3 regions of the Limnobaculum parvum genome follow, and region 2 is predicted to be linked to each of the others. Evidence: predicted binding sites of a transcription regulator. Region 2 holds the regulator's gene; each other region holds the start of a gene.

Region 1 (10,019 bases), 1.9 Mb from region 2:
ATAGTACAACCACTGAGCAGTGGCAAGAATGGGTGACTATGCCAAATGGAAGTAGCCCGTGGTTCTCCTATATTCAGTACAGCAACAATAACATTCTGAATGCTAACTCCAATAAAGCACCGGCTGACTTTATCAACAAATACCGTAATTCCGTCAATGACATAGACCAACAAATTGATAGCGTGATGCAAACGCTCTCTAAGAAAGGGTTGCTGGAAAAAACGGTGGTGATTATCACGGCGGCTCATGGCGTTGAGTTTAATGATACTCAGCAAAACGTTCAGGGTTTTGGTCAAAACTATAGCCGCAATCAGCTACAAGTTCCGTTAATTATTCACTGGCCAGAAACTCCGGCACAAAAAATTGTTAAAATGACCAGCCACATGGATATTATGGCAACGCTGATGCAGCGACTGTTGCATGTTAAAAATACCACCAGTACTTATTCTCAGGGTGAAGACCTGTTCACCGCCCAGCGCCGCTACCCTTGGGTAACTGCCGGTGATGCTAAGCAACTGGTGGTCATCACCCCAGATGAAACCATCCTTATTAGTACTAATGGTCGTTATAAAGCCTATGACGTTAATTTTCAGCCGGTTGAAAAGGAAAAGCCAAATCTGTCTTTACTGCTACAAGTCCTAACAGACGTTAAGCGTTTTATGGCTAACTGATTAAAACTAAAGCAAATGTAATGCCTAGATATTGCATTAGACTCAAGAATCGGTAGTATTGAACATTAGTTTCGGCACGTAGCGCAGCTTGGTAGCGCACTGTCATGGGGTGTCAGGGGTCGGAGGTTCAAATCCTCTCGTGCCGACCAAATTCCTCCATAAAAACCAGTCAGTTATGGCTGGTTTTTTTATTCTCTCTGCTTTATCACTATGGTGTAACAATGGTGAAACTATTCGCTAATTTGTCGGTGCCCAAAACTATTTGAATCTCCCCTACCGAGTGACCAGATTAAATAAATAGGTAGTCCCCGAACATAATCACCTATACACAAAAAAGGATGTTGATATTTATCAGAGGCTAAAAATGAAAAAACCAGCGATTAGACTGGGTTAAGAGAATTATTTACAGGGCCTGTTCAGTGCTTCTTTTGGCCTTGATTAAAATGCTCATGTGAATCTAAGCTTAAAAGGTACAGTTCAATTTTATCCTCTACCCAACTATAATGGTGTTGCTCTTTATCAAACCATCCCCCCCCAGATTTCTTTATGTAATCTTCTCTCACAATTAATAAAAACCATTTCGCCCCCGAAAAAAGCGATCGCAACTACAATTTAGCTTGTGTATCCAATGCGTTTCTTTACTCATTCTTCACGGATGATGCACTCAAGGGGATGACTTATGGATATTATTGAATATGAAGGTATCTCTATTACCGTTTATGATGGTGAAATAACGACTTCCCCACCAGATGGCTTTGTCATTTATGGCAAATTCGGACAACACATGCTTGGCATTGTCGATAAGGGTAAGCTGAAAACGCTTAATACTATTCCCTACCAGAGTATTAATGCATTACTTATTGATTTAAATAGATTAAGTGAGAAAGGGCCGCATCATTGATGCTTCTTGTTATCTTTTATACTTAACACAAAAGGATATGTACTACTCCCAAAGTAGCATTGCGTGCTCACCCAGATAGGAATGATTTAAGATATTAATGCCTATTTTCACTAATTCAAAGGATCGTCAACCGACCCTTTGAACTGATTAAACTTGAGCTCTACCCATCAATACTTGCCAAATGGGGATCTGCCACAGCGCCAGTCAGCAACATGTGTTGTTCCTTTATTTTGAGGGCTATTACTACCACTCGCAGGAATTAATCCAACCATAACAAATGCTGCATTAGCATTTGTTATCTTGTGCTTCATTACTAGCTCGGTCCATGCAGTTAGTGAACCGGTGCTATAAGAATAGAATGTAGAGTTAATTGTTGTCTTATTGGCATCAAGTTCCTGCATCACTATTGCAAAGTATGGTGCGGTTCCTTTCATTACCCATATACGACAATAAAATAAATCATTTGGCCAAGCCATAAATGGAGGATGATAAATTTCACGCAAAGAAACACTACTTGCATCATTTAATGTTATCGCGCTGATTACACCTGAAGGAGTGGATGGTGCTGTAATAACTTCTTCATAAAAGCGCCCATTCATCATGCCAATGACATTACTGGTCGTGTTGGGAATAAATTCCATATAGCGATTTGTGATCAAGTTTTCTGGTTCATATTTCGAACTCCAATCACCATAGTCGTTTTCAGCTACACGAAGAACTGTGCCAGGTATATAAATATCATCCTGCCCATGTTCGTTAATAGCTAAACCTCTAGCAAAATTAATCCCCTGAGATTTAGGAGGGAAAGCCCATCCACATCCTGAAATGTTATCATAAGAATTACCTTGACCTTTTAGCCGAAGACCATTTGAGTCAATCCTTGCAATACCTGAAGTAAATAATACGGAATGCCCCAAGCAAGTTTTAATATCAATATTGGATACATTGCAATTTATACCGTTCTGGACTTTTATTCCATCAGATAGTAAGCCTTCTAATTTTACATCACTAATTGTGCAATTAACCGATTGATGGCCTACGCTATTTTCAGCGGGCAAACCATAATCTGTAATAAAAATTCCCAGTTTTGTGACGTTATTACCGAAACCACTAATATTACTAATAGTTAGTCTTTCACCTTGTGCTTCAATAAAGTTAGTTGCTGTGCCTTTTGTGAAATCGAGACTTGTAAAACACGTTAGATCGGAGAAACAGATATCAAATGCCCCATCAGTTGAATGATGGCAGTCGAACATATCTTCGGTATAACAATTTTTAACCAGTGAGGACGAAGTACCACGTTTAAAATCAGCTAATGTTCGTATTCTTTTGGCAAAGCAATCTGTTATATTCACATTATAAATAGCCTCAGTTCCGTAATTACTGGTGCTGCTAGTCGTTAAAATAGTCCTTACTGCATTACCAGATGAAGACATCGAATACCCAGGCAAATCGATCTTGTCATCTTCAGTCACAAATCTACAGTTTTCAACGAAGACATTAGAAACCTTCGCTCTATTAGAAGAAACCGAGAACTTAATAAAATCTTCACCTGCATTTTTAAAATCACACTCTCTGATTGAAATATTTTTCACTAATTCACTACCTCCCAGCCACACTCCAATAATATGGTGGTATTGTTGTGGCGGATTTGGGCACCTCCCACCATCGATAGTTAAATGCTCAATCAAAATATCTGACAGATCTCCACTATCCGCACGGTGGTAAAGATTAGCCGTTTCACCGCTTCCAACCAGAACTTTTGGAGGTACTAATAATAGTTTTGATTCTGCTTTTGATATACCTGATATATGCGCCCCAGAAACCAACTGAATCTGATTTACTATATAATCCTTATCAACTATCACGCGCTGATTAGCTAATAACAAACCATTTATAGTCTCTGTAATATCATTATTATTTTTAACCCAAGCCGATAAATACCCCATAGATGAAAAGGCTGACCCATCTCCTACGTTAAGCCACATTCCCCCATTTATATTTTTCACTGGCACAGTATTAGGCATTACTATGTGAGGTAATATTCCAAGGTATTGGTAGTAATTCCCATCAGTGTATTTTGTAACTTCATTTTTATTCTCTATGGTAAATCCGTCTATAAATGAGTAACTGGTTTTAGTATAAGTGTCATCCATCGGTATAATCCTATGATTAGTTTAAATAAAATAGACTAACATCATCAGTTTCATGGATAAAGGAATGAAAGGGAAACAGAATACTACATAGATAAATTACTGTATATAAATACAGTTAAATTTGAATAATAAATCAGTTATTTATATTCACTTTAAATTTCAAATGGATAAAAAATATTGAACCAGAGATTATTTAGCTTAGGAGTTTATAACTCAAGTTAATAAAAACTGATTACTATCAGAAGGGATATACTAACAAGTTTCATGATTGCCAGAAGCCAAAATAGAAAGCCCCAAAGTGATCTGGGGCTACAAATTGAGTGATAATATTCAAGTCAACGTACTCCCCCGCAGTAAGTCGAGATAGTCATATCCATCAAAAGTGATACGTGAAATCGACCATTTATCATCTCCGTTCTGTGCAGCAATGACGTAGTGCTTATCACATAACAGTTGAATATGTGCAGCGACCAATGCCGGATCGCGGTTTGAAAAGTCTTTATTGGTAATAAATGGAGCTCCCAGAGGTTGTTGTTCAACTTTCAATAAAATGACTTCCAATAGCTCAAGATCTCTTTTCATCGTACACCTCATGTATCTGTCGGGGATTGTTACTATTTTAGCAGCCCGTAAAAAAAGCACCCGTCAGTCATCAGTCAGCCCGCAAATTTTTTTCATATGTCACAATCATCTGTTCACTATGTGACCACCCTCTAATTTACGCGCTATTTGAACTCGTATAATCAAATTTCAGTTAAGCTACTAATAGGGATGTATTATGTTTCCAGAGTACCGTGATTTAATCACTCAGCTTAAAACAACCCACCCTCGTTTCCATTCATTGTTTAATAAGCATAATGACCTCGACCACGAAGTTCTTCGTTTACAAACTCAGGGTGGAAATAGTCTTAACGACAAAATAGCCACATTGAAAAAGGAAAAATTACGCCTTAAAGATGAGCTATACCGTATTTTACGAGAGGAATCTCAAGCTAGAGCCTAATGGTAATATCATCATTCGGATGTAAAAAACCCGCCGAAGAATAGCGGGTTATTTTTTGATTTTATTATTAATGTCTAACGGAAAACTTCCTATTACCCCAACAAAAACAAACGATTATCAAAATTTCCCCAAGCGCCATACTCAGTTTTTTTGATGCCGGTAGCGGTTCCTCAAAAATATCTATTGCATTGCAAAATACCCTCAATGTACTATATATACATACAGTATTATATGGATGCTACTGAGGTTCAAAATGCAAGTTGAAATTTCTATTCGCAAAGAAGATCCGTTACCGGGTGGCGCAGAAGCCGCATTAAAAGAAGAGCTGGAAAAACGTCTGCTGTGTCATTTTGCCGATGTTCGCGTTAGAGTTCGGCGTGGTACCGCTAACGATGTGACCGTATTAGGCGGTATGAAAACCGATAAAGAACTGGTCACTGAAATATTGCAACAAACTTGGGAAAGTGCTGACGACTGGTTCGAAGCTTACCAGTAAATAAAAGCCCCCAATTCTTTATCAGAAATTGGGGGCTTTTGACCTGTCAAAAGACGCTAACCTTGAAGATTATTCTTCATCAGACTCCGGGGTTACATCGTCCGATGGCTGATCTTGCATCTCTTCGGTATTTTCATCACCGCAGAGGCTTTCTTCATCATCTTCTTCTGGCTCAACAACACGCTGCAGCCCAACAACGTTCTCATCTTCTGCGGTACGAATCAGGGTAACACCGTGAGTATTACGACCCACTACGCTGACTTCTGACACGCGAGTACGGACTAAAGTGCCCGCATCAGTAATCATCATAATCTGATCGCACTGATCGACTTGAACCGCGCCCACTACACGACCGTTACGTTCACTCACCTTAATGGAGATCACGCCCTGAGTCGCACGAGACTTGGTTGGGTAATCAGACAACCCGGTACGTTTACCGTAGCCGTTTTGCGTTACGGTCAGAATTTCACCCTCACCACGTGGAACAATCAATGAAACAACGCGATCGTCATCACTCAGTTTGATACCACGTACACCGGCAGCGGTACGGCCCATTGGACGCACGCCTTTAATGGTACCGTCTTCCAGCTTCTCTTCTTCCAAGAAGCGAACAACCTTCCCTTCAGCAGAGAACAGCATGATCTCATTGGTACCATCTGTTAAATCAACACCAATCAGCTCATCACCCTCGTTCAGATTGACGGCAATAATACCGGCGCTGCGTGGACGGCTAAATTCAGTCAACTGCGTTTTCTTCACGGTACCGTTAGCGGTAGCCATAAAGACATTCAGACCGGCTTCATATTCGCGTACCGGCAGAATAGCGGTAATACGTTCATCCTGCTCCAGCGGGAGAATATTAATGATCGGACGACCACGGGCACCACGGCTAGCCTCTGGTAACTGATAAACTTTCAACCAGTACAAGCGACCACGGCTGGAGAAGCACAAAATGGTGTCGTGGGTGTTAGCCACCAACAGACGTTCAATAAAGTCTTCTTCTTTAATACGCGCTGCTGACTTACCTTTACCACCACGACGTTGAGCCTCATAGTCAGACAGCGGTTGATACTTCACATAGCCCTGATGGGACAAGGTGACAACCACATCTTCCTGAGTAATCAGATCTTCGATATTGATATCAGCAGTATTAGCCGTAATTTCGGTACGACGAGGATCGTTATACTGATCGCGAATCGCTTTAAGCTCGTCACGAATAACTTCCATCAAGCGTTCCGGGCTTTCAAGAATAAACAGCAACGCAGCAATTTGCAGCAGCAGTTCTTTATACTCGTCCAACAGTTTTTCATGCTCAAGACCGGTCAGACGGTGTAAACGTAAATCAAGAATCGCCTGAGCTTGCGGCTCGGTCAGATAATACTTACCGTCACGAATACCATACTCAGGCTCCAGCCACTCAGGGCGAGCCGCATCGTTGCCGGCACGCTCTAACATTGACGCTACGTTACCCAACTCCCACGGACGAGCCAATAACCCTGTTTTTGCATCAGATGGCGTTGATGCCGCACGGATCAGCTCAATAATCGGATCGATGTTAGCCAAGGCGATAGCCAAACCTTCCAAAATATGGGCACGTTCACGCGCTTTACGCAGTTCAAAAATAGTCCGGCGGGTAACCACTTCTCGGCGATGGCGAACAAACGCCTCCAGCATCTCTTTCAGGCCCAGCAGCTTTGGCTGTCCCTGATGGAGTGCCACCATATTGATACCAAACGTGACCTGAAGTTGAGTTTGCGAATACAGGTTATTCAGCACCACTTCCGCTACCGAGTCGCGCTTAACTTCAATCACAACACGCATACCGTCTTTATCAGACTCGTCACGTAATGCGCTGATACCCTCAACTTTCTTATCTTTTACCAGCTCAGCAATCTTTTCAATTAACCGAGCCTTGTTCACCTGATAAGGTATTTCGTGAACAAGAATAGTTTCACGACCGCTCTTTTCATCAACTTCAATTTCTGCACGGGCGCGAATATAAATTTTACCGCGGCCTGTCCTGTAGGCTTCTTCAATACCGCGACGACCATTGATAATGGCTGCCGTCGGGAAATCAGGACCGGGGATGTGCTCCATCAGCCCTTCAAGACTGATATTTTCATCCTCAATAAAGGCCAGACAACCGTTAATGACTTCCACCAAGTTGTGAGGTGGTATGTTGGTTGCCATACCAACGGCAATCCCCGAAGAACCGTTAACCAACAGGTTAGGGACTCTGGTTGGTAATACCGTTGGGATCTGTTCTGTTCCGTCGTAGTTAGGCCCAAAGTCAACGGTCTCTTTATCCAGATCCGCCAACAGGTCGTGAGCCATTTTAGACATGCGAATTTCGGTATAACGCATCGCCGCCGCTGAGTCGCCGTCAATAGAACCAAAGTTCCCCTGACCATCAACCAGCATATAGCGCAATGAGAACGGCTGAGCCATACGAACAATGGTATCGTAGACCGCGCTATCTCCATGTGGGTGGTATTTACCGATTACGTCGCCAACTACACGCGCCGATTTTTTATATGGTTTGTTCCAGTCATTACCAAGCACGTTCATAGCGAACAATACGCGGCGGTGTACTGGCTTTAGGCCGTCTCGAACATCAGGTAATGCGCGTCCAACAATTACGGACATCGCATAATCAAGATAAGAGTTTTTAAGCTCATCTTCGATGTTGACCGGCATAATTTCTCTGGCAAGGTCGCTCATGGAGCCGCTATCCCTCTATTATCATCAGCCCGGAAAAGGTGCAGAATTATATCATATCTAGCCGCCTGTTTCTAATTTTCACCGCGTTATCTTGCCCGAAAAGCATAGCTAAAAGTGCTTAATGTATCCCGGCGGCTCCCCCAGCCGCTCCATATGTGTGTTGCGCCCAAAAACCGCTTAATCATTCAGGCAAAAATGCATTCGGCTTCGTAGTGAGCCGTATCAACTACCGATGCAACGTAACTCATTCCCATAAACTCATGTATAATCGGCAATCCTATAGCGAATTATCGGATAGCTCCTATGCACTCATCAGAAAACGTTGACCAGAAAGAGATTGCTAAATTTGAAGCCGTAGCTTCACGCTGGTGGGATCTCGACGGTGAATTTAAGCCCCTTCACCAAATTAACCCATTGCGTCTGGACTATATTCAGCAACGTGCTGATGGGCTCTTTGGTAAACGAATCCTCGATGTCGGCTGCGGCGGTGGTATTCTCTCTGAAAGTATGGCGAAAGAAGGTGCCAACGTTATCGGTTTGGATATGGGCGCAGAACCTTTGTTAGTCGCCCGTCTACACGCGATAGAAAGCGGTATTCCTGTTGAATATGTTCAGCAAACTGTCGAAGCCCATGCGTTGGAAAACCAGGGTCATTACGACATTGTCACCTGCATGGAGATGCTGGAGCATGTGCCCGATCCGGCATCGGTTATTCGAGCTTGTGCAAAACTGGTTAAGCCCGGCGGTCACGTATTTTTCTCTACCATTAACCGCAATACCAAAGCTTGGTTGATGTTGGTTGTCGGTGCTGAATATGTGATGAACATGGTGCCAAAGGGAACACATGATGCCAATAAATTCATTCGCCCTTCAGAACTGATAAGCTGGGTCAATAGCACTACGCTTCGCGAACGCCATATCACCGGGCTTCACTATAACCCGCTGTTTCAGACGTTTAAGCTGGGTGGCAACGTTGATGTTAACTATATGCTACATTGCACCAATGAAGCTGAGGATAATGCTTGATAACCATTAATATAATAAGGTTATCGAACAACACATTTTCTAAAAAAACACATCTAACTCCGCATTGATTAAGAAAAAAACGGTTTGAAAATTTTTTATATCGAACCGTTAAAAATTTATTTACCGTCTAATTGAGATAATAACCTAAGAGCAGGCGGGTACTTAGCGCGTTTATCCAAAAAGTTATCCACACATCCCCCCTATTTTGTTCACTTGCAAAAATCCTCATAGACCACTATCTTGTAGCTCATGCACACCACACCCCCTACATATTGTGTTTTTATCGTGCAATTACACCTACAACGTTCTACTCATGTCGGTGTAAGCCATAAATTCTCACGGAAAGGTAGTATTACGCTATGAATCAAAGTTTATTAGTCACCAAACGCGATGGTCGAAAGGAACGTATTAATCTCGATAAAATTCATCGGGTCATTGATTGGGCTGCCGAAGGTTTGCACAACGTCTCCGTTTCTCAGGTTGAGCTTCGTTCACACATTCAATTTTACGATGGTATCCGAACCTCTGACATTCATGAGACGATTATCCGCGCTGCCGCGGACTTAATTTCACGTGATTCTCCAGACTATCAATATTTGGCAGCCCGTCTGGCTATCTTCCATTTGCGCAAAAAAGCCTATGGTCAGTTTGAACCACCTGCTCTCTATACGCATGTTAAGAGCATGGTTGAGAAAGGAAAATACGATAAGCATCTGCTGGAAGATTACACTCAAGAAGAATTTGAGCAGATGAATAGTTTTATGGACCACTGGCGTGATATGAACTTCTCCTATGCTGCCGTGAAACAGCTAGAAGGAAAATATCTGGTACAAAACCGCGTAACCGGCGAAGTTTATGAAAGTGCCCAATTCCTTTATATTCTGGTAGCCGCCTGCTTGTTCTCCCGCTATCCGCGTGAAACTCGCCTTGATTACGTGAAACGTTTTTATGATGCGATTTCGACCTTTAAGATTTCTTTACCTACCCCAATTATGGCAGGAGTGCGTACTCCTACCCGTCAATTCAGTTCCTGTGTACTGATTGA
Region 2 (10,019 bases):
TGGGGCGGTATCTTCCATCCGGTTAACTGGATGTCGGTTGCGGTTCCTTTAGGGCTGGTACCGGTAAGTGCAGCAGGTATGGACTTACTGTGGTTGTCTAAAGATAAGCAACAGAAAGCGCTGGATTTCGTTAAGAAGGTCCAAGAGAAGGGCTGGTAATATTGCCTTATCTATAGAACGAAAAAAAGCCTGCTGATTAGCAGGCTTTTTTGTGGCACTCATTCAGACGGTGAACTGGGTGCCCGTTGAGTTGAATCGGCACCGGTACAGCCCCTTTATCAGAGGCTGGTTACTTGCTCTGTTGGCGTTTCGTTTTCTGATGGTGCAACAGTGACGCTTTCAATGGTTAGTTTTACTTCTGGCGTCATCAGGCGAGTCAACATGTCATACATGGTCTGCATGTTTTCCGGCACGGCATCACCCACATCATTGATATATCCTTCAGTACGCAGTGTTGCCACCAACGTAGAGAAAACTGCCTTATCAAAAAATTCTGGCGCATTGATACCGTGTAAAACAGAGAGACGTTGAGCCAGCAAGCGACTCTCCTTCTCCAGCATACCGCGGTTAATACTTGGGTTATTGCGTAGCAACGAAAGTGTAATGGTATAGCGCTGTAGTGTTTCTCTGACGCCAGCGGCTAGTAACTGTAGCGTACGAATACGGGAAGGCGTCAGCACCAGTAAACCATCTGCCTGCTGGCGGATAAGATTCTGGCGTTCCAGTTCATCGATCAAGGTATCTATTACCACAGGTAGCTTTTCGTCACTGTAGTGCATAAACAGCTCTTCACGTAGCAGTGGATAGATCAGCGAAACCTGACCAATAATCTGCTGGCGGGAGATCCCATCGTGGTGCATTACAATGCTGGCGATAAGCGATGGCAGAACGAGCATATGATGAATGTTATTACGGTAATAGGTCATCAGAACCGCTTGTTCACGCGCTAATATGATGATCTCACCGGCGTTGTCTTTCTCTACCTCAAACTTACTCATTTTCAGCGCATGTTCCAGCATCTGTTCTGGCGTGCTGGATGGAACGGTCGCGTCTTTAGCATAAGGTACATTGCGTAGTAGCTGGGTATAGCAATCAAGTTGTTCCAGCAGTTGCTCGCGGGTTAGGGCCCGTTGGCGAGACGCCAATAATGCAGTACAACATAGGTTCATAGCGTTAGCTGCGGCTGCTTTATTAATGTTAACCATCAGCTTGCTAGCAATTTGATTGACAGTCGGTGTTAACCAGTTTGGTCTTGGGGTTTCTATCGGATCGATAGACTCTCTCCAGTTTGGTACATTTTGGTTCAGGTAGGTCATTAAGGGGATGGGTTCACCAAAGTTCACATAGCCTAATCCCAAATTACGTAACTTACGCATGGTACGTATTACCTGCCAGAGGTTCTCTTTCTCTTTGGTCGCGCCACGGAGTTCATTGGCGTAAGTACCCACTTCCATCACGTGCTCATAACCGATGTACACGGGTACAACAGTGATAGGGCGGTTGCCGCCGCGCAGCATCGCCTGAATGGTCATTGAAAGCGTACCGGTTTTCGGTTCCAGCAATCGGCCTGTACGTGAACGCCCACCTTCAACAAAGTATTCAACGGAATAACCACGGCTGAATAATTCGCCCAAGTATTCACGGAACACCGTAGAGTAAAGCTTGTTGCCTTTAAACGTTCGGCGAATAAAGAATGCTCCCAGCCGACGGAAAATAGGACCCGCTGGCCAGAAGTTGAGGTTGATACCGGCAGCAATGTGCGGTGGTACCAGTCCTTGATGATAGAGCACATAGGAGAGCAGAAGATAGTCCATATGACTACGATGGCTTGGTGCATAGACAATACCATGACCATCCTGTGCTAACTGACGAACGCGTTCGGCGTTATGGACATGGATACCTTGATAAAGTCGGTTCCATGTCCAACTGAGCACCCGATCAGTGACTCGCAGCGTTTCATAGGTAAAGTTAGCTGCAATCTCTTCCATCATCTCGACGGCGTTTTGTTTGGCTTTAGTCAGCGATATCTTCTTTGATGCAGCCTCTTCCTCAACCGCTTTTTCAATGGCTTTTGAGGTCAGTAATTTATTGAACAGATCCTGACGCATCGGCAACTTTGGTCCGGTTGCGGCAAGGCGCTGTCTGGCAAAGTGCATACGGGCAACGCGAGCCAGCTTTTGGGCTATGGTCTTATCGGTACCGTGCTCATTCGCCATATAACGTAATGAAACAGTTTGGGAAAAGCGTACAAAACTGTCGCGGCCTAACCACAACACCACGAAAAATTTCTGAATTCCGTTAAACAGTTGAAGGCGAGGAGCGTCATGGCTTTCATGACCTTCGCGACCAGGAGAGCGACCAAACATCACGGAGACTGGAATCATCTGGATATCCAGATCGGGATGATTGCGGTGCAGGTCCAGATAATCGTGAAATAGCTTTATTGACTCTTCTTTTGGGGCGTAATAGCTGAAAACCCGTGGGCCTTCATGAATAAAAACATAACGGGGCAGTAGCTGACCATCAATCTCATAAGGTTCTAATGGGTCGGGTAATTCCTGAGCCAAACACTGTCCACGTAGGGTTAACAGGTCTGCTTTTGAGTTATAGGGCAGGACATACAATATTGGGCGTGTGGTATCTAATCCCAGTTCAGCAATGGGATCAGAAGGAATACACTTGCTACGAACCAGCATTTTTATAGGTATATTCAATAGCTTATAGTAAAGTTTACGCCAACCAGACATAAATATTTCGAGCCTCATATAGATAACGAGTCGCCAGAATACCAGAACTCGGCGCGATCTGTGATGATGTGATGAATGATTATTGCTAAAATTGGGCAGAATTTTTTTGAGGATTGATGAATGAACCAAGTGACAGGGCTTACTCGTATCATTAAAGCAGCAGGATATTCATGGGGTGGCTTACAGGCCGCCTGGAAAAATGAAGCTGCTTTTCGTCAGGAAATTGTGCTGCTGCTGGTGGCCATTATTCTCGCCAGTTGGTTGGATGTCACCCTCGTTGAACGAATCTTGCTGATTGGTTCGGTGGTATTGATTGTGGGTTTTGAAATTATCAATAGTGCGATTGAAGCGGTCGTTGACCGTATAGGTACCGAACACCATGAGCTTTCGGGTCGGGCGAAGGACATGGGATCTGCGGCTGTACTGATTATGATATTACTGGCGCTGTTTGTCTGGGTTTCTGTGCTTTGGAGTCATTTTTCTCGATATATCTCGTAAATATGAAATATGAAGGTTTTCATCTAGCGGATACCTGTATATACTCACAGCATAACTGTATAAAAAAACAGGGTAAGGGAATCGAAAAATGAAAGCATTAACCGCTAGACAGCAACAAATTTATGACCTGATTCGCGATCATATCAATCAGTCAGGGATGCCGCCGACTCGTGCAGAGATTGCCCAAACCTTAGGGTTTAAGTCACCCAATGCGGCAGAAGAACATTTGAAAGCTTTAGCTCGTAAAGGGGTGATTGAGATCATTAATGGGGCATCTAGGGGGATTCGTCTGCTGCTGGAAACGGAAGATGTAGGCCTCCCGTTAATTGGTCGAGTCGCCGCAGGTGAACCTTTACTGGCTCAGGAACATGTGGAAAGTCATTATCAGATCGATCCGGCGCTGTTCAGGCCGCACGCTGACTTTTTACTGCGCGTTAGCGGCATGTCAATGAAAGATATTGGTATTATGGATGGCGATCTGCTTGCGGTGCATAAAACTCAGGATGTACGTAACGGCCAAGTGGTGGTTGCACGTATTGATGATGAAGTCACGGTTAAGCGTCTGAAAAAACAAGGTAATGTTGTTGAGTTACTGCCTGAAAATGAAGAGTTTTCACCCATAGTGGTTGATCTGCGTGAGCAGAGCCTAACCATTGAAGGGCTTGCAGTGGGTGTTATTCGTAACGGCGACTGGATGTAATTAAGCAATATCCAAAAATTAGATATTGGCTGATGTGAAAACGGATAGCGAATATAGCAGAAAATCAAAAAGCGCCTTAGGGCGCTTTTTGATTTTCTGTCCCTTTGAGCGAGGCTCAATACGCACCGACGTTAAGTCCAAATGGCCTTCCGATCGAGCACAAAGCAAATATTATTTCTATTTTTAAGGAGGTGAAATAGAAAGGATAATTAAAATGGATTAATAGTTAATGTATTATTTATTAGCACATTGTGAACAAATACCATGAGTTTCCAGTACGCTATGCTGAATCGTGAAGTGACTTTTTTCCGCCAGTTCTTTCAATCGTTGATCTATACCTTCTGCGTGATGCTCGGTCACTAATCCACAGCTATCACAAATGAACAATGCAGAAGTGTGCAGCGGCTCACCTACATGATGGCAAACTACATAGCTATTGGTGGATTCGATTTTATGAATAAAGCCCTGCTCAAGTAAAAAGTCGAGTGCGCGATAGACCGTAGGGGGTTTGGCTTGAGGTTCAGCGACACGCAGCAGATCTAATAAGTCATAGGCGCTGATAGCATTCTTTTGTTCCGCCATTAGGCGTAACACCAGACAACGCTGAGGAGTTAAACGCACTGCTCGCTGATCGCACAGCTTTTGGGCTTTTGTCAGCATAGACTCAATATTGGCTGATTTCATTGGTATCTCTGTTATTCACAATCCTGATAATGATTCTACCATGCTTAATAAAGAACGCCGATAGCATATCCCTCAACCGAATAATCGTGGGAAGGGCGATAACAACAGTTGCCGTTTCTATGGTAAAATGTCGGTAATCATCCCGCCGAACCCCATGCTGGTATCGCGTTCGTCGATCAAGAAAACTATCTGGTAGCCGCTAATTTCTTTATGAATTCTGATAAATCAATACAATACCCCATGCAGCGCTTTTCCGTTGCCCCGATGCTCGACTGGACCGATCGCCATTGTCGCTATTTCCACCGCTTATTAAGCGGGCAAACGCTGCTGTATACCGAAATGGTCACTACCGGCGCGATCCTGTTTGGCAAGGGAGATTATCTGGCATACAGCCGGCAAGAGCAGCCGGTTGCGTTGCAGCTAGGGGGGAGTGAACCTCAGGCGCTGGCGGAATGCGCTAAGCGCGCGGAAGAATTGGGCTATAGCGAGATTAACCTGAATGCTGGCTGTCCTTCCGATCGGGTGCAAAACGGACGTTTTGGCGCTTGCCTAATGGCGGAACCTGAACTGGTGGCTGAATGTGTCAGTGCAATGAAGCAGGCGGTTTCCATACCGGTAACGGTAAAAACACGAATTGGGATTGATGACTCTGATAACTATGAGTTTTTGCAGCGTTTTATTTCCGTTGTTTCAGAGCGGGGCGGTTGTGATAACTTCACGCTTCATGCGCGCAAAGCCTGGTTATCAGGTTTAAGTCCAAAAGAGAATCGGGAGATTCCACCGCTGGATTACTCTCGAGTCTATTTGGTTAAGCAAGAGTTCCCTCATTTGACCGTTGCCATTAACGGTGGCATTAAAACGTTGGAAGAAGCGAAGGTTCATCTGCAACATGTTGATGGCGTGATGATGGGGCGTGAAGCCTATCAGAACCCGGGGATACTAGCGCGAGTTGATAGTGAACTCTTTGGTATCGAACGGGAAATCCCTCAGGCCGCTGCGGTAATTGAGGCGATGTATCCTTACATTGAGCAGGAGCTCTCTAAAGGCACTTATTTAGGACATATCACCCGCCATATGCTGGGACTGTTTCAAGGGATCCCCGGCGCGCGTCAGTTCCGCCGGCATTTAAGTGAGAATGCGCATAAAGCCGGAGCGGATGTTGAAGTATTGCGACAGGCACTGGCGATGGTGACGGAGAAATCCAGTTAAGTTTGTTCTAAATCCAAATAGTAAAAAGCTTCTATGACAGAGTCCCTTAGACTGCGGACTGACTTACTCAACGGGCATCAATGGATATTCCGGCCGTAATGACAATTATGCGTATGTCATCATTGAGCCCGGCCGGAAAACCATCTTTAATGCAACTATTACGTTTTTTTTGGTTTTATCACGGAACGACTTACTCGTGTCCCGCCAGATTTCTTGGGCGGTATGGTGCTTCCAGTCTCGCCACCTCTTCATCACTCAACGTTAATGACAGGGCAGCGACGGCATCATCCAGATGGTGCGGTTTAGATGCACCAATAATTGGGGATGTCACCACTTTACGGTGCCTTACCCAAGCCAATGCTATCTGTGCAGGAGGAACGCCGCGGGCGGTGGCGACCTGTTCTACCGCGCTAACGATGGCATCTTCTTCTGCCTGATGGTTGTACCAATGATGTGCTGGCGTATCGGTGGTTGCCCGAATAGTTTGATTCTTTCTGGATCCAGTTAATACGCCGCGCGCCAGTGGCGACCACGGTGTGACGGCAATTCCCATCTCTTCGCACAAAGGCAACATTTCTCGCTCTTCTTCGCGATATATCAGGTTGTAGTGATTCTGCATTGAGACGAATTTGGCCAGCCCATGCTGCTCTTGTAGGGATAACATCCGCATAAACTGCCAGGCATGCATTGAAGATGCGCCGATGTATCTGGCTTTGCCGGAGCGTACGACGGTATCTAGCGCTTCAACGGTTTCTTCAATTGAGGTTTCAGGATCGAAACGATGGATGATATACAGATCGATATAGTCGGTTCCTAGGCGCTTCAGTGAGGCATCAATACTTTTCAGAATATGCTTACGGGACAGGCCTCGATCGTTAGGGTTATCGCTCATTGGGTTAAACACTTTGGTGGCGATAACCACATCGTCTCGGGGAACCATCTTCAACAGCGTTTTACCTAAAACGTCTTCGCTGGCGCCAAGGGAATACATATCTGCGGTATCAAAAAAGTTGATGCCGAGGTCCAATGCTTTTTTGATAAAGGGCCGGGTACCATTTTCATCTAATACCCATTCCCGCCATTCTGGGCTGCCATATGTCATACAGCCTAGACAGATAGGGGAAACTTTGATGCCTGTAGAACCAAAACGGACGTATTTCATTTGGGATCTCCTGTTGTATCAGTAATCATGTAACTGCTGTTGCAGTAGCCATCAATTTTCTTATCAATCACTAGCAGACAACTTTGCAATTCAGCTAGTCGGTCTTGAACTTGTTGACGGTGATGTTCCAGCAACTGTCGACGTAGATCGGCAGTGCTATCACCCTGACTCACCATCTCGGCATACTGCTGCATATCGCGCAGAGGCATACCTGTGGTTCTCAATTTGCTGAGAAACTCAATGCGATCCAGTACTCGTTGGTCATAATTTCTTTGTCCGCTGCTATCCCGATAAACTACCGGGAGCAACCCGATACGTTCGTAATATCGAAGCGTATGGGGAGATAAGCCGGTCTTTTTCGCCAGTGTGCCAATTTTCATATAACACGCCTTTTACGGATAAGAGGAATCACCTTAAGGGCTAGAGTGCACTCTAAGTCAAGCAGAATCATTTTTTGTTAGCTATTTTCCGACAGGAAAAACAAGAGGAAGGGTACGGCATGCTTCAGCACCATACCCTGAGGGAAATTAGTAAATACTTACAACAACATGCATATTATTATCCAGACAGCGCTGGTAAAAACTTATCAGTTCTTTTAATGCCTGCTCTAATTCAGCATACAGCGAATCTTTAGGTTCTGAAGTCCAGATATCAGGATAGATCTCCGAGTCGCTCAATAGTTGAGGATCAAATCGGGATTTCAACCAAACTAAATCGATCTGTTTCAGGGCGGTAATTATCGGAGGGAGTTCATTATTTCCTATGGCGGCAATAAAGTTCTCTTCATCCAGTATATGAATACCAACAACGGCATCGCTCAATGGATCATCTTCCCTAGGCTCGCTAGCGGAGCAGCCAGTCAATATAAAATGCAGACCATCCCACATTTTTCCGATGTCCAGCGTGTCGTTGTGTTCCTCCAGCTCTTCCAGTTCATCAACCAGATCGACTTCATCAAGATCTATCAGGTGGTTCAGGCCATCTTCATCAATGGCCATATAGCAGGCTTGTATTCCCATTATGGATATCCATTCGTTAGTCAGTATTATTGTGCTTTATTCTTCTTTATTCATCAGGGGATTAACAGACAGGACCCTGATGTTATTCGGCTTTCCAATGCCTGATGAGCCCGAACTGCCTCTTTAAGCGGGAATTTCTGTTCTGGTGCTACGTCCACATTAATGGCACCACTGGCGATCATGGAAAACAGTTCATTCGCCGCATGTTGTAATAGCTGTTTCGTGGTGATGTAGTGGCCCAGTGACGGTCGAGTAACATATAACCCGCCTTTTTGATTGAGAATGCCTAAATCCACACCGGTAACCGGGCCGGAGGCATTACCAAAACTGACCATCAATCCGTGTGGACGCAAACAATCCAGCGAGGCGAGCCAGGTTGATTTACCCACTGAGTCATAGACCACATTCACTTTTTCACCGTCAGTCAGTTCTGAAACACGTTTGGCAATGTCCTCTTCCTGATAGTTAATCGTGGCCCAGGCCCCATCCTTCTTAGCTTGCACCGCTTTTTCAGCAGAACCTACGGTACCGATGAGCTTAACGCCCAGCGCTTTTGCCCACTGACAGGCAATTTTACCTACACCACCGGCAGCAGCGTGAAATAAAATGGTTTCTCCCGGTTTTACCTGATAGGTCATATGCAGTAAATAATAAACCGTTAACCCTTTCAAGAAGGAAGCCGCCGCCTGTTCAAATGAGATAGCATCCGGGAGTTTGGCCACTTTATCCGCCGCTACGCAGTGGACATCGCTATAAGCCCCTAATGGAGATTGGGCATAGACCACCCGATCGCCAACGTTAATGTGTGTTACTCCGGCACCCACTTTTTCTACGATACCTGCGGCTTCGGTACCTAATCCTGAGGGGAGAGACGGTGTTGGATACAGGCCGCTACGAATATAGGTATCAATATAGTTAATTCCGATAGCTTTGTTGGCGACTAACACTTCATTGTCGGCTGGTTGTCTTGGGGGAAAATCAACATATTTCAGCACTTCCGGACCGCCATTTGCAGCAAATTCAATACGTTTAGCCATAATACAAACTCCGGGGTAATGAATGATTTTTAATCAACATAGATTAAATTCATCATAGCAGCCATGTTGATCGTTGGGTAGGTTGCCATCATCGCGTATACTGCTTAGCTGTTATCTTTTAATCGTAATCGGATCGCTAATTCTCCCATGGCTGGCAAAACACCTTTTAATAAGCAGAACGCCCGTAACGAACGGCCTATCGACCGTCAAATGGAAGGGCTGAAAATGCCGCCTCATTCCCTTGAGGCCGAACAATCCGTATTGGGTGGTCTGATGCTGGATAACGAGCGCTGGGATAATGTGTCTGAGAGGGTAACCGCCAACGACTTTTACAGTCGACCCCATCGCACGGTGTTTGGTGAAATGCAGCGACTGTTGGAGCTGGGTAAGCCAATCGATTTGATTACGCTATCTGAATCGTTGGAACAAAAAGGGGTACTGGATCAGGTGGGTGGGTTCGCCTATCTGGCGGAGCTGTCAAAAAACACCCCGAGTGCGGCCAATATTGGTGCTTATGCGGACATCGTTCGTGAGCGCGCGGTAGTCCGTGAGATGATCTCGGTAGCCAATGAAATTGCCGATGCCGGTTATGACCCTCAGGGGCGCAGCAGTGAAGATCTGTTGGATCTGGCGGAATCCCGAGTTTTCCAGATTGCAGAAAGCCGTACCAACAAAGATGAAGGGCCAAAAAGTATCGACCAGATTCTGGAGGATACCGTATCCCGTATTGAACAATTGTATCAACGACCTCATGACGGTGTGACCGGCGTTTCTACTGGCTTTAATGATTTAGATAAGAAAACCGCCGGTTTACAGCGGTCGGATTTAATTATTGTTGCCGCGCGTCCTTCGATGGGTAAAACCACCTTCGCTATGAACCTGTGTGAGAACGCAGCCATGATGCAGGAAAAGCCAGTGCTTATCTTCAGTCTTGAGATGCCTTGCGAACAGATCATGATGCGT
Region 3 (10,019 bases), 1.9 Mb from region 2:
GGTAAAACGATATTTTGTTTACCATATCCTCGCTCTTCATCTTTCATGGCCTGTAACAGAACTTGCTCGATATCACCACTTTCCAAAGATTTCAGCAAATAGACTCTCGCTCTGGATAACAGTGCTGAGTTTAATTCAAATGAGGGGTTTTCCGTGGTTGCACCAATAAAGGTAATGGTGCCGTCTTCTATATGAGGCAGGAAGGCATCCTGCTGACTCTTATTAAAACGATGAACTTCATCAACGAACAGAATGGTTCTTCGGCCGGCGTCGCGATTATTTCGTGCTCGTTCAATAGATTCCCGAATCTCTTTAATACCGGAAGTTACCGCCGATATTCGCTCAATATCCGCCTTACCATAATGACCAATAATCTCAGCCAACGTGGTTTTCCCTGTGCCCGGCGGCCCCCACAAAATCATTGAGTGCAGATGTCCAGCCTCTATTGCTCGTGGTAATGGCTTACCCGCTGAAAGCAGATGGCGCTGACCGATATATTCAGCCAGCGTCCGAGGCCGCATACGAGCGGCCAAAGGCTGAAACTCATTCTGAGAGAAATCGAGTGACAGATTGCTCACTAAGACCTCACTGGCGCTGATCGTCGATGGTCACGCCTTTCGGTGGTGTAAAGGTGAATTTAGCGGCATCAACAGAACCACTTTGTTGGCCTTTCAAAGTATAAGTACTGCGTTGTCCATCTTGTTCTACTGCAACAAAGCCTTTAATCACACCGTCATCGGTCACATTAATGGAAAATGCTTTCAGATTACCCTTAGTCGCTTTTGGCTTTAACTCAAACTCATCGCCCTTTTGCGCTATGTCATATTTACTCCAGTCAGTAGCGCTATTACGGGTAATCAGCATAAATGGCGTATCCCCAGTCACACTGTCTAACCAGGTTGCCGTTGCTTGTTCAACGAATGGATTAAAAAACCACAGGGTCTTACCATCAGACACCAAAATACTTTCATCCGGTGAAGTCATATGCCAACGAAACAGGTTAGGACGCTTAACCCACAGTTCACCCTCACCCTGTTGAATTGCAGCACCACCGGCATCTTTCACTGACTGAGAGAAACTGGCATGAAAACTATTCACCTTATTTAAACGGCTCTGCAAGTCTGTACGAGCATCAGCCAGTACGGCTGATGATACCAGACCAGACATCAGGCAACAGGCGATAAATAATTTCTTCATTGTTGCAATTACTCCCATCTATTATCAATAAAGCGTCCATTAAACGCGTCGAATATCAACCGCCAACTCTACCTGACAACCCCCTGTCACGTATAGTCTCAAAGCAGTAAGTATATGATCTTTTACTTATCTTTTCAGTTAGCATAAGGGCCGCAAAATGCGGCCCTTGAACAACAGTTGTTGCTTAAAATTAATCAAACTGACCGCGAGCTAAAACCTCTCGGTTACCATTATGCCCCGGAGGACTCACAATGCCCTGAGCTTCCATTTGATCAATAATGCGCGCCGCACGGTTATAGCCAATACGGAACTGACGCTGAATGCCAGAGATAGATGGCTTTTTCTTTTCTACTACAAAAGCCACTGCTTGATCGAACAGCGGATCCAGCTCCTCATCGGCTTCCAGCCCAAAACCACCTTCACCTTCTTCAGAGGTTGCCGTAATGCAATCAATATACTGAGGACGACCGCGAGATTTCCAGTCCTGAACCACAGCATGAACTTCCTGATCGCGTACAAAAGCCCCGTGAACACGTACCGGCATGGATGAGTTTGGCGGTAAATAAAGCATATCCCCCATACCCAACAAAGATTCAGCCCCCCCCTGGTCGAGGATAGTGCGTGAGTCAATTTTGCTGGATACGGTAAACGCCATCCGAGTTGGAATATTGGCTTTAATCAGACCGGTAATAACATCAACCGATGGACGCTGAGTTGCCAACACCAAGTGAATACCCGCGGCCCGAGCCTTTTGGGCCAAACGGGCTATAAGCTCTTCAACTTTCTTGCCTACCGACATCATCAAATCGGCAAATTCATCAACCAGCACGACGATATAAGGCAGCTTTTCTAGCATTGGTGGCGACACATCCATGCTTTCGCTTGGCTTCCAGAATGGATCCGGAATTGGACGCCCAAGTCGTTCCGCCTCTTCAACTCTTTCGTTGTATCCCGCCAGGTTTCTTACCCCAAGGGCAGACATCAACTTATAGCGGCGTTCCATCTCACCAACGCACCAACGAAGCGCGTTGGAAGCGTCTTTCATATCGGTAACCACTTCAGTTAACAGGTGAGGAATTCCCTCATAAACTGATAACTCCAGCATTTTAGGGTCGATCATGATAAAGCGAACATCTTCTGGCTTAGCTTTATATAGCATACTCAGAATCATGGCGTTCACCCCAACAGATTTACCCGAACCCGTCGTACCCGCGACCAGTAAGTGGGGCATCTTGGCCAAATCGGCAATAACTGGTTGACCTGAAATATCTTTACCCAAAACAACCGTCAATGGAGAGTCTGAGTTGATAAACTCAGGACCATCCAACACTTCACGCATATAGACAGTCTGACGATGTTCATTTGGCAATTCTAGGCCAACATAAGGCTTACCTGGAATAACCTCAACCACACGCACCGCCGTCACCGACAGTGAACGCGCTAAATCTCGCGCCAAACTGGAAATTCGAGAGGCTTTAACTCCCGGAGCCAAATCCAATTCAAAACGGGTAATTACTGGGCCGGGTAAAATGTCTACCACATGAGCTTTAACGCGGAAATCAGCCAGACGACGCTCCAGTAAACGCGCGGTCTCTTCTAAGGCTTCCACATCCACGGGATCCTGATTCAATGGCGGTGAAGCCAACAAATCAAGAGAAGGTAGCGGCGTAGTCGATTTCTCTAATGGTCGCTCATTACGCATCAGGAACGGATGAATTAAACCATCCATTGACGGCTGAGACGGTTGTGGCTCTTCTTTCGGCGCTACCGGTTGGAAAGGCGATGACGGCTGCGGCGATACATTAACGCCATGAGTATGAACGCCATGAGATGGCTGTGTGTAACCTGATTGCGCGACCGGTGCCTGTGTTGCAGAAATGACCGGACGTTCAACTGGCTGCTGATAACCATAAGAAGGTGTAACCGTTTGCGAAACGTCATTGATATTGCCAAAAGGAACTTCATTGGTCCGTTCCACATCACTCACCTGAGAAGGTAAAGTAAATAGAGGTTCAACCGAACGTTCAGTTGGCACTTCATCATCAACATCATCCCGAGCAGAAATACCATACAGAGGATTATCGATGATATCGCTATCATTATCCTGATAATCTTCGCTATAGCGTTGGCGTTGTTCTTCTGCAAACGCCCTTCTCAATGCTTCTTGTTCAATCGCCTCATCGTCATCTTCCCTAACAGTGAAGTTGTTCACTATTGGCTTATTGCGGTTAAGGCGATCACGTTCACGCTGCTCGGCTTCACGTTGCGATGGTAACTTAATGCCATAGGAAGCTAGCTCGCGGCGAGTAGGTATACGAACAGGATTTGGTCGAGGAAACGCTGGACCTACCCCCTGTTTAACCTGTGGCTGACTACCTGCAACAGGTGTAAAAGGCATGCTTGATGTCGATGATGAGGCAGCCGTTGTTGCAACCGTGGCGGCGGTAATTGCCGTACCAAAGGTTATGGTATTGGATAGTGGATCGGCATCTGACGGTGTATTACCCGGTACAATCGCACTGAAATTACCCTGAACCAAAGGCTCTGGTGATTCATTAGCGGGCGTATCAGCAACAACAGGTGGATTAATCGGCGAATAAGGATTAACAAACTCGTTACGCTGCGTTTCTGACGGGCTAGCCGTTACCGGCGATGGCTCAGAATTACTGAACGTGTAGGTTGCGGGTCCAAAAGAAATCGCGGGTTGTGCTGGGGCAGAAATAGTGGGCTCAAAGGTAACTTCAGGCTCGCGTTGAATAGAAGCGTTGTTCCAGTTAATCGTCCTGTCAGTCGCTGGATCGGCTGAGCCAAATACTGTGGGCTCAAATGACTCTTGCGGTTCAGGCAGATACCGATCGTTCATCGCGGCGTTAAAGGTTAACTCTTGCTGCCGTTCATTTATCTCTACGTCATCATCAATCTGGGTTAACGCATCAGATTTTACTTCTGGCGCAGTAAACAGAACATCATCGGCCGCCGCCGCTGCAAAAGAGGACGCACCAACAGCTGGAGTGACTCTATTTTCACTCACATCATCCTCTTTGTAATCAGTAACATCTCGCTCTTTGCGCGTCTTATTAGAGGCAAAGGTCAAGATACCCATGACAAAAGCACCCATCTTTTCAGCAACGGTTAACCACGACCAGCCGGTAAACAGTGTTAACCCTACTGCCCATACGCTGAGCAGAACCAGCGTAGAACCTACGCTGTTAAAATGAGGTATCAGCGCACTATTGATCAAACTCCCAATCACGCCGCCGGAAGCAAAATAGTACCAGTCATCAATACTGATAGCCGACAGGCCACAAGATGAAAAAATCAGCGCTAGTAGCCCGATGAAGCGTAGTGAAAAAGAGAATAGATCGGCGGCTTTCTGCTCACGCTCATGGCGAAACAGCATCCAGCACTGGAAAATGATCATCGGCGGTACGGCATAAGCGAGCACCCCAAAAATAAATAACAGGGTATCTGCCAGCCAAGCTCCGGCTTCACCACCTATATTATGAATAGGCTCATGCCAGGCTGTTTGTGACCAACTGGGGTCGGCAGGATTAAAGCTAATTAATGCCGCCATAAGGTAAATGGAAAAAATAACCACCAATAATAAACCAGCTTCCAAAAGCCGCTGGCGGCTACTTAGCTTCTTCAACTTAGGCTCTTTATCTTCTATATATTCCTGGCTCAAGAAAGGCTCTCCAGGTTACCGTAGTACCAAGTAATAAAACGGCAGCGCTAGGAATACCCAGCGCTGAAACTGTATGAATACACAGGAGTGTAACGGAAGTTAGCAGATTTTGCACCTGCAACAACGAATTATCGTGTTTTGATAACTAAGTGGTTACTTTGTTTAACTTCTTCCATTACCACATAAGTACGCGTGTCGTTTACACCCGGTAAACGCAGCAGTGTCTCACCTAACAGTTTTCTGTATGCAGACATATCTGATACGCGAGTTTTCAGAAGGTAGTCAAAATCACCGGATACTAAATGGCACTCTTGGATCTCTTCCAATTTTTGTACCGCAGTATTGAACTGCTCAAACACATCGGCCGCGCCACGGTTTAAGGTAATTTCAACAAACACCAACAGCGATGCGTCCAGATAGTGTGGATTTAATAACGCCGTATATCCCTGAATGAATTTTTGTCTTTCCAGACGGCGTACGCGCTCCAAACAGGGTGTTGGAGATAAACCAACACGTTTTGACAGTTCAACGTTGGAAATACGGCCATCTAGTTGTAATTCATTCAAAATGTTACGGTCAATGCGATCAAGATCTTTGCTAGGGCGTTTTTTATTGTCTACCATTTTTGTTCTCTCAATATCTTCCTTGTTTCTGATACACCATTATCTATCCAAAAGATATCTGGCGCCTCCGTTCAGGCCAATCTTGTAGCTACCAGGTAAATCTGCCACCAGGCAGTTTCTCGTTATTATTTTCGCGTAATAACGAAAACATCTCATCAACTGGGTTAACTAAACTGGCAACCTTAAAACATACCACTAAATTGTGATCCGCGAAGTTCCACTATTCTACGCTAAACTATCATTTGAACATATCGCATTATGCGGTCAATCTATATAAATAAAGAGTATGTATCTATCATCTTGCCAATTTATCTACGCACGGCTGCTTTATTAATATAATTTCCAGCGTAATCACAGAATAATGTTTTCGCAAATAGCTACCTTATTGTCAAAGCAAATGAGTAAAAAAAAGCATAATTCTCTATAAAAATCCGTTTAGGCTTCATTTTAAATCTAAAAAACAATTTTTAATAGATAAAAACTATCACAGCGATTGGTAACAATGTGGCTAATAACTTTTTTTAATGGGTTATTTTCCTTACAATCAAATATATCTTCCTACCTCCCTTCTACAGAGGAATTATGGCCATGGCCAAACATTGTAAATTACTTATTTTAGGTTCTGGTCCTGCTGGTTATACCGCCGCCGTCTATGGTGCCCGGGCAAACCTTAATCCTGTACTCATTACCGGTATTGAACAGGGTGGACAATTAACCACAACAACCGATGTTGAAAACTGGCCCGGCGATGCTGAAGGTTTAACCGGCCCCGCATTGATGGATCGCATGCGTGAACATGCGCTGAAGTTTAATACTGAAGTGATTATCGACCACATTAATCGTGTTGATTTACAAACCCGACCTTTTCATTTATTCGGCGATAGTGAAGAGTACACCTGTGACGCATTGATTATTGCTACCGGGGCTTCCGCCCAATATTTGGGTTTGCCTTCAGAAGACGTATTTAAAGGTCGTGGCGTTTCAGCCTGTGCAACCTGCGATGGCTTCTTTTATCGTAACCAAAAAGTGGCCGTTGTTGGTGGTGGTAACACCGCCGTTGAAGAGGCGCTATATCTTTCCAACATCGCCGCAGAGGTTCATCTGATTCATCGCCGAGACAGCTTTAGAGCAGAAAAGATTCTAATTGACCGTATGATGGAAAAAGTTCGTCACGGCAACATTATTCTGCATACTGACAGAACGTTGGATGAAGTATTGGGTGATGATATGGGCGTTACTGGCGTTCGTCTGAAAGACGTCAAAACTCAAGTTACCGAAGAGTTAACCCTAACCGGTGTGTTCATTGCTATCGGCCATCGTCCAAATACAGAGGTCTTTGCTGGCCAACTGGAACTGAAGGATGGTTATCTAAAAGTGCACTCGGGTAGTCACGGTAATGCGACTCAAACCAGCATTCCCGGTGTGTTTGCTGCGGGTGATGTTGCTGATGATATCTATCGTCAAGCAATCACTTCTGCCGGCAGTGGTTGCATGGCTGCATTGGATGCAGAACGCTATCTTGAGACATTAAATAACAATTAATAGCTATTGCACGCTCTGAAAGTGTGACACAACATAACAAGGCGGCTAGTGGCCGCCTTCTTGTTTTGAGGATACTAATGGTATCCTAAACCCAACTTCAGTTATCAGAACCAGTACATTTTATGTCTAATATGAATAAGGTACGGCAACGTGAGTTAACACGTTGGTTAAAGTCTCAGGGTATTCTGGCTCAGCGCTGGTTAAGGATATCAACCCTGTTAGGACTACTCGGCGGATTGTTAATCATTGCACAGGCCTGGTTACTGGCAACCCTGCTGCACTCTCTGATTATCGAGAATATTTCCCGCAATGCGTTACTCAACAATTTCCTGATGCTCGTGGTTACCATTGTATTACGTGCGATACTGGCTTGGTTTAGAGAACGCGTTGGTTTTAGGTATGGCGCGGCAATACGCCAACACATACGCCGTCAGGTGTTAAATCGTCTTGAGCAACTTGGCCCTGCCTGGATTCAGGGCAAACCTGCGGGGAGTTGGGCTACGATGATTCTGGAACAAATTGAAGATATGCAGGATTTCTATTCCCGCTATCAACCCCAAATGATGTTAGCCGTGATGATTCCACTGTTAATTTTGGCAGCAGTATTCCCTATAAACTGGACTGCTGGCCTAATTTTGCTCACTACCGCCCCGCTAATTCCTGTATTTATGGCATTGGTTGGCATGGGGGCGGCCGATGCTAACCGGCGGAACTTCCTTGCTCTGGCACGCTTAAGCGGTAACTTTCTTGACCGCTTAAAGGGACTGGACACCTTAAGATTATTCCACCGTGCAGAGGCAGAAACCGAGCAAATTGCTCAGGCATCGGAAAACTTCCGTTCCCGCACTATGGATGTACTAAAGCTGGCCTTCCTCTCTTCCGCAGTTTTAGAGTTTTTTGCTTCTGTTTCTATTGCGGTTGCCGCAGTCTATTTTGGTTTCTCTTATTTGGGTGAGCTGAATTTTGGTTCATATGGTCTACCGGTTACGCTATTTGCCGGATTTTTAGTGTTAATTCTGGCACCTGAGTTCTTTCAACCACTACGGGATCTGGGAACCTATTATCATGCTAAAGCTCAGGCCATTGGTGCTGCGGAATCACTACAGACTTTCCTGTTATCTGAGTCATCCCAATCTAACGGTGAAGGTACTCAAGAATTAGCATCATGCGATCGGGTCACTATCAAGGCAACAGACCTGTACATTCTCTCTCCCCAAGGAAAAAGCCTAGCTGGCCCACTCAATTTTATACTAACGGCCAATCAGCGTATTGCGATTGTCGGCCACAGCGGCGCAGGTAAGAGTTCTCTGCTTAATTTATTGTTAGGTTTTTTACCCTATCAGGGTTCGATCACGATAAATGACACTGAGTTAAATCACTTGCGCCCAACCTCATGGCGTACCCATCTCAGTTGGGTTGGTCAAAACCCTCATCTACCAGAGCAAACGCTACGCAGCAATATTTTGTTGTCTAATCCTCAGGCATCAGAAGATGCATTAAAGCTAGCAATGCAGCGTGCCTATATTGATGAATTTGTGTCACAGCTTCCCGATGGACTAGATACGGTTATCGGTGATCACGCAGCCAGACTATCCGTCGGTCAAGCGCAGCGAGTTGCCGTAGCACGGGCACTGCTGTCTCCCTGCCTCTTATTACTGTTAGATGAACCTACCGCCAGTCTGGATGCCAATAGTGAGCGTCTGGTTATGAGTACCTTAAATGAAGCCTCATCCCACCAGACCACGCTGTTAGTCACCCATCGTCTTGAAGATCTTGAAGGTTACGATCAGATATGGGTCATGGATAAAGGCGAAATCGTTGAACGGGGAGATTTTATGACGCTTAGCCAATCCGGTGGCGCTTTTTCAGCTCTCATGTCCAACCGAAATTCGGAGGTCTGAAAATGAAATCATTATTACCTTTTTTAGCCTTATATCGCCGCCATTGGTTTCGTCTCTCTTTGGGGATTATACTGGCGATCGTCACTATTTTAGCCAGCGTAGGCCTCCTGACTTTATCAGGATGGTTTTTGGCAGCATCGGCACTGGCTGGCATTGCCGGTATTCTGTTTAACTACATGCTACCGGCTGCGGGGGTTCGCGGCTCCGCGATTATCCGTACCGCAGGCCGTTACGCAGAGCGTTTAGTCAGCCACGATGCCACATTTCGGGTATTGGCTCACCTTCGGACTTTCACTTTTAAAAAGCTGATGCCGCTCTCTCCGGCCGGTATTGCCCGTTTCCGTCAGGCGGAATTGCTTAACCGACTGGTCGCGGATGTAGAAACCCTTGACCATCTCTACCTGAGGCTTATCTCCCCCTTGGTCAGCGCTATTATCGTGATTATGGTCGTGACGTTTGGTTTGAGTTGGCTCGATATCTCACTGGCCTTCACCCTTGGTCTGATCATGCTGGTATTACTGTTTGCCATTCCTGCTATTTTTTATCGCGCAGGTAAGCCTATTGGTGCTGATTTAACCGCATTACGTAGTGACTACCGTGGGCAACTCACTTCATGGCTACAGGGGCAGTCTGAGCTGGTTATTTTTGGTGCTCTAACCGCATTTCGCCAAAAGCTGGATGCTATTGAGCTTCGCTGGTTAGAACGTCAGAAACAACAGGCCTCATTAGCCGGGTCATCCCAGTCCCTGATGATTGTGGTATCTGGATTAACATTTGTTCTGATCCTCTGGCTAGCCGCCGGCGGTGTAGGTGATAATCCTCAGCCAGGCGCACTCATCGCGCTATTCGTATTTATTTCTCTGGCTGCATTTGAGGCGCTAGCCCCTGTTGCTGGTGCCTTCCAGCATTTAGGTCAAGTAATGGCCTCCGCTGAACGCGTCAATCAGTTAATTGAACAAAAACCAGAAGTCACCTTCCCACGCCATCAGACGGCTTTTACTGAGCATGCTGCATTGTCATTAGATGGTGTAAGCTTCACCTATGAAAAACAGCCGTTCCCAGCGATAAATA

The links. The regulator LexA, encoded in region 2, represses DNA repair genes until DNA is damaged. The targets are predictions, from matches to a motif close to TNCTGTATGTACATACAGNA.
Region 1: the regulator LexA is predicted to act here: its motif matches at 4,939-4,958, upstream of HYN51_RS05285 (DinI-like family protein).
Region 3: the regulator LexA is predicted to act here: its motif matches at 4,950-4,969, upstream of HYN51_RS05675 (DNA translocase FtsK 4TM domain-containing protein).

The regions. Positions count from the first base shown of each region.
Region 1 is NZ_CP029185.2:1,320,843-1,330,861, reverse strand. Features, by position in the region: gene yejM (LPS biosynthesis-modulating metalloenzyme YejM) at 1-671, shown strand, start outside; tRNA gene HYN51_RS05315 (tRNA-Pro) at 744-820, shown strand; gene HYN51_RS05305 (hypothetical protein) at 1,351-1,572, shown strand; gene HYN51_RS05300 (hypothetical protein) at 1,740-3,728, opposite strand; gene HYN51_RS05295 (DUF2513 domain-containing protein) at 4,059-4,310, opposite strand; gene HYN51_RS05290 (YdcH family protein) at 4,507-4,731, shown strand; gene HYN51_RS05285 (DinI-like family protein) at 4,985-5,227, shown strand; gene gyrA (DNA topoisomerase (ATP-hydrolyzing) subunit A) at 5,297-7,948, opposite strand; gene ubiG (bifunctional 2-polyprenyl-6-hydroxyphenol methylase/3-demethylubiquinol 3-O-methyltransferase UbiG) at 8,252-8,974, shown strand; gene nrdA (class 1a ribonucleoside-diphosphate reductase subunit alpha) at 9,334-10,019, shown strand, end outside.
Region 2 is NZ_CP029185.2:3,277,661-3,287,679, reverse strand. Features, by position in the region: gene HYN51_RS13750 (tryptophan 7-halogenase) at 1-159, shown strand, start outside; gene plsB (glycerol-3-phosphate 1-O-acyltransferase PlsB) at 279-2,747, opposite strand; gene HYN51_RS13740 (diacylglycerol kinase) at 2,868-3,245, shown strand; gene lexA (transcriptional repressor LexA) at 3,334-3,945, shown strand; gene zur (zinc uptake transcriptional repressor Zur) at 4,180-4,629, opposite strand; gene dusA (tRNA dihydrouridine(20/20a) synthase DusA) at 4,840-5,838, shown strand; gene HYN51_RS13720 (aldo/keto reductase) at 6,029-7,000, opposite strand; gene HYN51_RS13715 (MerR family transcriptional regulator) at 6,997-7,380, opposite strand; gene HYN51_RS13710 (YfbM family protein) at 7,528-8,019, opposite strand; gene HYN51_RS13705 (quinone oxidoreductase) at 8,073-9,056, opposite strand; gene dnaB (replicative DNA helicase) at 9,204-10,019, shown strand, end outside.
Region 3 is NZ_CP029185.2:1,403,105-1,413,123, reverse strand. Features, by position in the region: gene HYN51_RS05685 (replication-associated recombination protein A) at 1-578, opposite strand, end outside; gene lolA (outer membrane lipoprotein chaperone LolA) at 586-1,197, opposite strand; gene HYN51_RS05675 (DNA translocase FtsK 4TM domain-containing protein) at 1,388-4,882, opposite strand; gene lrp (leucine-responsive transcriptional regulator Lrp) at 5,011-5,505, opposite strand; gene trxB (thioredoxin-disulfide reductase) at 6,088-7,047, shown strand; gene cydD (heme ABC transporter permease/ATP-binding protein CydD) at 7,179-8,948, shown strand; gene cydC (heme ABC transporter ATP-binding protein/permease CydC) at 8,951-10,019, shown strand, end outside.